Regions from separate parts of the Brevibacterium sp. R8603A2 genome, predicted to be linked through region 1. Evidence: predicted binding sites of a transcription regulator. Region 1 holds the regulator's gene; the other holds the start of a gene.
What was found. Region 1 encodes HrcA, which represses chaperone genes, less so after heat shock. Its sites were predicted from a motif close to TTNGCACTCGNNNNNNNCGAGTGCNAA; they were not measured.
Positions count from the first base shown of each region.

Region 1 (3,410 bases):
GGAGCCGTAGGCCGCTCCGCCCTGCGGCTGGGAGCCGTAGGACTGCTGCGGCTGGGAGCCATAGGCGCCGCCGCCCTGGGGCTGGGACCCGTAGGCCCCACCCTGCGGCTGGGAGCCGTACGCCGGCTGCTGCGAGCCGTACGGCTGCTGGGGCTGTGATCCGTAGGCCGCTCCGCCCTGCGGCTGCGAGCCGTAGGGCTGCTGCTGGCCGGAGGTGTAGGTGGGGGGCATGGGACGGCCGGGATCCTGGCCGTAGGGCTGCTGCGACATGCTGGGGGACTTCCTTTCCGAAGCGGCGCGCACGGATGCGATACGTCCCTACGCTATGCCACCGGGCCGCCCGGCGCATTCTCCGGGTGTTCCGATTCGGCCACACCGCGGTCCGCGCACGGGTGTGGGAGCAGCCTGCGAGAACCCCTCAGTGCGCTCCGGGCTCGACCGTGACGAAGTCGATGAGCTCCTCGACCCGACCGGAGAGCGCGGGGTCGACGTCGGCGATCGTGCTCACCGAGCGCAGGATCCGCTGCCAGGCGCGCGCGACGTCCCGGTGGTCCGAGGCCGGCCAGCCGATGCGGCGGAGCACCCCGGTCTTCCAGTCCTCCCCGCGCGGCACCTCGGGCCACGCGGCGATCCCGACGACGGCCGGGTGGACGGCCTGCCAGATGTCGACGTAGGGGTGGCCGATGAAGTGCACGACACCGGCGTAGCGCGGATCCCGGGTCACCGCCTCGGCGATCCGCATCTCCTTCGAGCCGGCCACGAGGTGGTCGGCGAGGACGCCGACCCGGTGCGCGGCATCGGGACCGAACTCGACGAGCCGGTCGGCCACGTCGTCGAGCCCGCCGAGCGGTTCGACGACGACCCCCTCGACCCGCAGGTCGTCGCCCCAGATCTTCTCCACGAGCTCCGCGTCGTGCTTGCCCTCGACCCAGATCCGCGAGCCCCGGGCCACCCGGGCGCGCGCCTCGGGCACGGCCACCGAGCCCGAGGCGGTGCGGCCGGGAGCCCGGGTGCGCGGGACAGGGCGGACGAGGCGCACGGGGGAGCCGTCGATGAGGTAGCCCGGGCCGAGCGGGAACGGGCGCGTGCGCCCGCGCCGGTCCTCGAGGTGGACGACGTGGCCGGCGCTCGTCTTCTCGAAGCCGACGATCGCGCCCACCCAGCCGCTCTCTGCATCCTCGACGACGAGGCCCGGGGCGACGGGCACCTCGTTGGACTCCGGACGGCGCCGGGAGCGGGGGGAGGAGGCGGAGAGCACATCACGGCCGTAGGGGTCGGAATAGGTCATCAGGCCACTGTAGGTCGCCCGCACCCGGGTTTTGGGACTCACCCGCCCACAGGCGTAGGATTGGCACTCGAACATGTGGAGTGCCAGACAGTCGAGAGCCGAAGAACCGAGCAGTCGAACGGGAGCCGGACAGGGGGGGGAGCGCGATGAATGACGGCCGCCGCGCCCGCGTGCTGCGGGCCATCGTCGAGGACTACGTCGCGACGAACGAGCCCGTCGGATCCAAGGCGCTCGTCGAGCGCCACGGCCTCGAGGTGTCCTCGGCGACGATCCGCAACGACATGGTCGCCCTCGAGCAGGAGGGGCTCATCGCGCAGCCGCACACCTCGGCCGGGCGCATCCCCACCGACAAGGGCTATCGGATGTTCGTCGACCGGCTCGACGAGGTCAAGCCGCTGTCCGCGGCGGAGAAGCGGGCGATCGCGCGGATCATCGAGCGCCCCGTCGACATCGACGACATGCTCGACCGCACGGTCCGCCTCCTCGCCTCGCTCACGCACCAGGTCGCCGTCGTCCAGTACCCCATGGCCACGACCTCCCAGGTGCGCCACCTCGAGCTCGTCGACATCGCCCCGCACCGCCTGCTCGTCGTCCTCATCACCGACTCCGGGCAGGTCGAGCAGCGGATCGTCGACTCCGGGATGCCGCTCGGCGAGACCGACATCGCCCTGCTGCGCGATGCGTTCAACGAGGTCCTCCACCGCACCCGGCTCGACCGGGTCGCGGCGGCCTGCGACACGGTGAGCGTGCCGCCGGGGCTGCGGGACGTCGCCGCCGCGATCAGCGAGGTCGTCACCGATCTCGCCCGCTCGACCCGGCAGGACCGGCTCGTCATGGCCGGCACCGCGAACCTCGCCCGCTCCGGGCGGGACCTCGGAGCGCACATCGGCCCCCTGCTCGAGGCCTTCGAGGAGCAGGTCGTGCTCCTCAAGCTGCTGACCTCGATGGTCGCGGAGACCGGGCGCGTGAGCGTGCGGATCGGCCGGGAGAACCCGGTCGAGTCCTTCGCGAGCACCTCGGTCGTGGCCACCGGCTACGGCACCGACGACTCCGAGGCGAAGCTCGCCGTCCTCGGCCCCACCCGCATGGACTACCCGACCACGATGGCCGCCGTGCGCGCCGTCGCCAAGTACGTCTCCGTCATCCTCTCGGAATAAGCAAAGGACTCTGAGTGAGCGATCATTACGCAACCCTGGGCGTCGACCGCGACGCCACCCCCGACGAGATCAAGAAGGCCTACCGGAGGCTCGCCCGGAAGCTCCACCCCGACGTCAACCCGGGGCACGAGGCCGAGTTCAAGGAGGTCGCCGTCGCCTACGAGATCCTCTCGGATCCGAACAAGCGGCAGAACTACGACCTCGGCGGCTCCGGCTCCGGGCAGGGATTCGGGGGCGGCGACTTCGGCGGCTTCTCCGACCTGTTCGAGACGTTCTTCGGCGGCGGCATGGGCGGGGCAGGGCGCACGCAGCCGGCCTCCCGGCAGCGGCGCGGCAAGGACGCGCTCATCGAGGTCGAGATCGACCTCGAGACGGCCGTCTTCGGCGACACCGAGACCGTCGAGATCGTCACCGCCGAGGTGTGCGGGACCTGCGACGGCGACGGTGCCCGGCCGGGCACCTCGGCGGAGACCTGCTCGCTGTGCCACGGCACCGGCAGCATTCAGCAGATGACCCGCACCCTGCTCGGCCAGATGGTCACCAACCAGACCTGCAACAACTGCGGCGGCTACGGCACCCGCATCACCGACCCGTGCACGAGCTGCGGCGGCGACGGCCGCGTCCGAGCGGAGCGCTCACTGCCCGTGCGGATCCCCGCCGGCGTGTCCGACGGCGTGCGCATCAAGCTCGCCGGGCAGGGCGAGGTGGGTCCGGGCGGGGGACCGCCCGGTGACCTCTACCTCGAGATCCGGGTGATCGACCACCCGGTCTTCACCCGCGACGGCGACCACCTGCGGTGCATGCTCACCGTCCCGATGACCGCTGCCGCCCTGGGCTCCGCGGTCCAGCTCGAGACCTTCGATGGCGTGCAGACGATCGAGATCGAGCCCGGTCTCCAGTCCGGCACCGTCAAGCGCCTGCCCGGTCTCGGGGCCACCCGCCTGCGGCACTCCTCGCGCGGGGAC
Region 1 is NZ_JALLGN010000011.1:112,149-115,558, forward strand. Features, by position in the region: gene MTQ12_RS11860 (DUF4870 domain-containing protein) at 1-270, opposite strand, end outside; gene MTQ12_RS11865 (DUF3097 family protein) at 419-1,288, opposite strand; gene hrcA (heat-inducible transcriptional repressor HrcA) at 1,435-2,445, shown strand; gene dnaJ (molecular chaperone DnaJ) at 2,460-3,410, shown strand, end outside.

Region 2 (3,410 bases), on a different contig from region 1:
ACCACCGTGTCCTCGCGGAGCTCGATCATCCGCAGGCGGCGGGAGATGCTCACCACCCGGGCGCGCGCCCGGCTGGGCGATCCCCGTGCGCAGGCCGAGATCGAATCGAACCCGAGCGCGTTCCGCTACGAGCCGCGCTCCACCCGCGCCGACCGCCGCGCGCGCCGCCGGGAGATCGACCGCCGGCTCGAGTGAGCGCGGCCGGTGCAGGTACCGCACCGATGAATGCAGTGGGGGCGAGGTCGCGTGCGACCTCGCCCCCGTGCCGACCGGAGTCAGCGCTGCTGTGCGTGCTGGATCAGAAGTCCATGCCGCCCATGCCGCCGTCGGCTCCCGGCATCGCCGGAGCGGGCTCCGGCTTGTCGGCGACGACGGCCTCGGTGGTGAGGAACAGCCCGGCGATCGAGGCGGCGTTCTCCAGCGCGGAGCGCGTCACCTTGACCGGGTCGTTGATGCCTGCGGCGAGCAGGTCCTCGTACTCACCGGTGGCCGCGTTGAGTCCGTGACCGGGCTCGAGGTGGCGCACCTTCTCGGCCACCACGCCCGGCTCGAGGCCGGCGTTCGTGGCGATCTGCTTGAGCGGGGCGTCGATGGCGACCTTGACGATCTGCGCACCGGTCGCCTCGTCGCCGGTCAGCTCGAGGGTCTCGAACGCGGTCTTGCCCGCCTGGATGAGGGCCACGCCGCCACCGGCGACGATGCCCTCCTCGACGGCCGCCTTCGCGTTGCGCACGGCGTCCTCGATGCGGTGCTTGCGCTCCTTGAGCTCGACCTCGGTCGCGGCTCCGGCCTTGATGACTGCGACGCCGCCGGCCAGCTTGGCCAGGCGCTCCTGCAGCTTCTCGCGGTCGTAGTCGGAGTCCGAGTTCTCGATCTCGGCGCGGATCTGGGCCACGCGGCCGGCGATCTCGTCCGAGTCGCCCGCACCTTCGACGATGGTGGTCTCGTCCTTGGTGACGACGACCTTGCGGGCGGTGCCCAGCAGGTCGAGGGTGGCGTTCTCGAGCTTGAGGCCGACCTCCTCGGCGATGACCTGTCCGCCGGTGAGGATCGCGATGTCGGCGAGCTGCGCCTTGCGGCGGTCGCCGAATCCCGGGGCCTTGACGGCGACGGACTTGAAGGTGCCGCGGATCTTGTTGACCACGAGCACCGCCAGGGCCTCGCCCTCGACGTCCTCGGCGATGATGACCAGCGGCTTGCCCGACTGCTGCACCTTCTCGAGGACGGGGAGGAGATCCTTGACGTTCGAGACCTTCGAGTTGACGATGAGGATGTAGGGGTCCTCGAGCACCGTCTCCTGGCGCTCCGTGTCGGTGACGAAGTAGCCGGAGATGTAGCCCTTGTCGAAGCGCATGCCCTCGGTGAGCTCGAGCTCGAGGCCGAAGGTGTTCGACTCCTCGACGGTGACGACGCCCTCCTTGCCGACCTTGTCGATCGCCTCGGCGATGAGCTCGCCGATCGCGGGATCACCGGCGGAGATGCCGGCGGTCGCAGCGATCTGCTCCTTGGAGTCCACGTCGACCGCGGACTCGAGGAGCTTCTCCGTCACCGCGGCGACAGCCTTCTCGATGCCGCGCTTGAGGCTGAGCGGATCGGCACCGGCCGCGACGTTGCGCAGGCCCTCGCGGACGAGCGCCTGGGCGAGCACCGTGGCGGTGGTGGTGCCGTCGCCGGCGACATCATCGGTCTTCTTGGCGACTTCCTTGACGAGTTCCGCACCGATCTTCTCGTACGGGTCCTCGAGCTCGATCTCCTTGGCGATGGAGACGCCGTCATTCGTGATGGTCGGCGCTCCCCACTTCTTTTCGAGCACGACGTTGCGACCGCGCGGTCCGAGCGTGACCTTGACGGCATCGGCCAGGGTGTTGAGCCCGGTCTCGAGTCCGCGACGTGCTTCTTCGTCGAATGCAATGAGCTTTGCCATAGTGGCTGGGGTCCTCCCTGTAACGGGGTGGATTGTCGATCTCGTCTCCGCAGCGCCCGCGACGGCCGGGCTTCGCTCCGCTGATTCCCTTCCACAGCGGCGCTGGGCCCTCTTCGCGGAGCCGAGTCACACCAGTACTAGATTTAGCACTCTCCCCCACCGAGTGCAAATGCCCCGGTGCGGTTCCCTCCCGGCAGCGTGCGCCGGGAGGGAACCGCACCGGGGCAACAGAAAACCGGAGGTCGAAACCCCCGGTTCACCGTCTGTCGGCCGATCAGGCCAGAGTCACGGACTCCGCCTGCGGACCCTTGTCGCCCTGGCCGACCTCGAACTCGACCTGCTGGCCCTCTTCCAGCGAACGGTATCCGTCCATCTGGATCGCGGACCAGTGGACGAAGACGTCCTGCTCGCTGCCGTCAACGGTGATGAAACCGTATCCCTTTTCGGCATTGAACCACTTGACAGTACCTTGCGCCATTATTTCTCCAAAACAGCTGTGAGCGCGCGTGATGCGCATTGAATCAGCCCCTGAAACTTCGAGATGACGCCGATACTTCATTCACCGCCGGTGCTGTGCACGCGGCTGAAAACTTCTACCGGAAGCCACGACGGGCCTCAGTTGACTGCTCCCCATCCTAGACGCGCACCCGGAGGAACACAAGCCGCCTTGATGAACATTCGGAGAACCGCCGCATCCGGACCCACTTCAGGACAAGCGGGCTTGCCGCGAAACGGACGGAGTCGGCCCAGGTCAGGGCTATGAGCGCGGGGATCCGCGGCTCAGGCGCCGGGGTCCTCCGCGGCCCCATCGGCAGTCGGCGGATCGTTCGCGATGTCCGAGCAGACGACGACGGTGATGTCGTCCGTGAACTCCTCGGACTCCTCGACATCGGTGACCCCGAGCAGCTCGGCGAGCGCCTGCGCCTCGGCCTCGAACTCCGGATCGGAGTAGTGGATCGAGGACACGGTGTCCGCCGTCGTGTGGTTGCCGACCTGCGCCACGGTCCAGCCGGCGCCCTCGGCGGCCTCGCCGAAAGCGGAGCCCGCGCCGGACACGCCCGAGGCGTTGAGGACGGCGACCGCGGCCGTCTTCTCCACCGCGTCGATGTCGACGGAGGGCTCCTCAGTCGTTTCCTCGCTCGTGGGCTCGGCGGTAGCGGTGGGCTCGGCGATCTTCTCCTCCGGGTCGCCGGCCGAGGTGCGGATGATGTTGATCGCACCGAACACGAGGAGCAGCGCGGCGATCGCGAGGATCGCGATGAGCGCGAGCGCCCCGGCCTGCGAGGTAGGGCCGCCGTCGCGCCGATGCGCGCCCTTCCTGCCGGTCGCCGGCAGGTCGTCGAACTCGTCCTTGGGGTAGTCGGCCACGGTTACCTCGCGATCCGGGCCTGTGCGCGGTGGCGCTGTCGACTGTCACGGATCCGCCGCAGTCGCTTGATGAGGATCGGGTCCGCGACGTAGGCCGCGGGGTTCTCGAGCAGGGAGT
Region 2 is NZ_JALLGN010000001.1:299,211-302,620, forward strand. Features, by position in the region: gene MTQ12_RS01330 (DUF1707 domain-containing protein) at 1-195, shown strand, start outside; gene groL (chaperonin GroEL) at 299-1,924, opposite strand; gene MTQ12_RS01340 (cold-shock protein) at 2,199-2,402, opposite strand; gene MTQ12_RS01345 (LytR C-terminal domain-containing protein) at 2,705-3,292, opposite strand; gene MTQ12_RS01350 (DUF3263 domain-containing protein) at 3,295-3,410, opposite strand, start outside.
Region 2: a site for HrcA is predicted at 2,068-2,094, ahead of groL (chaperonin GroEL). Genes of this name have one in related genera too.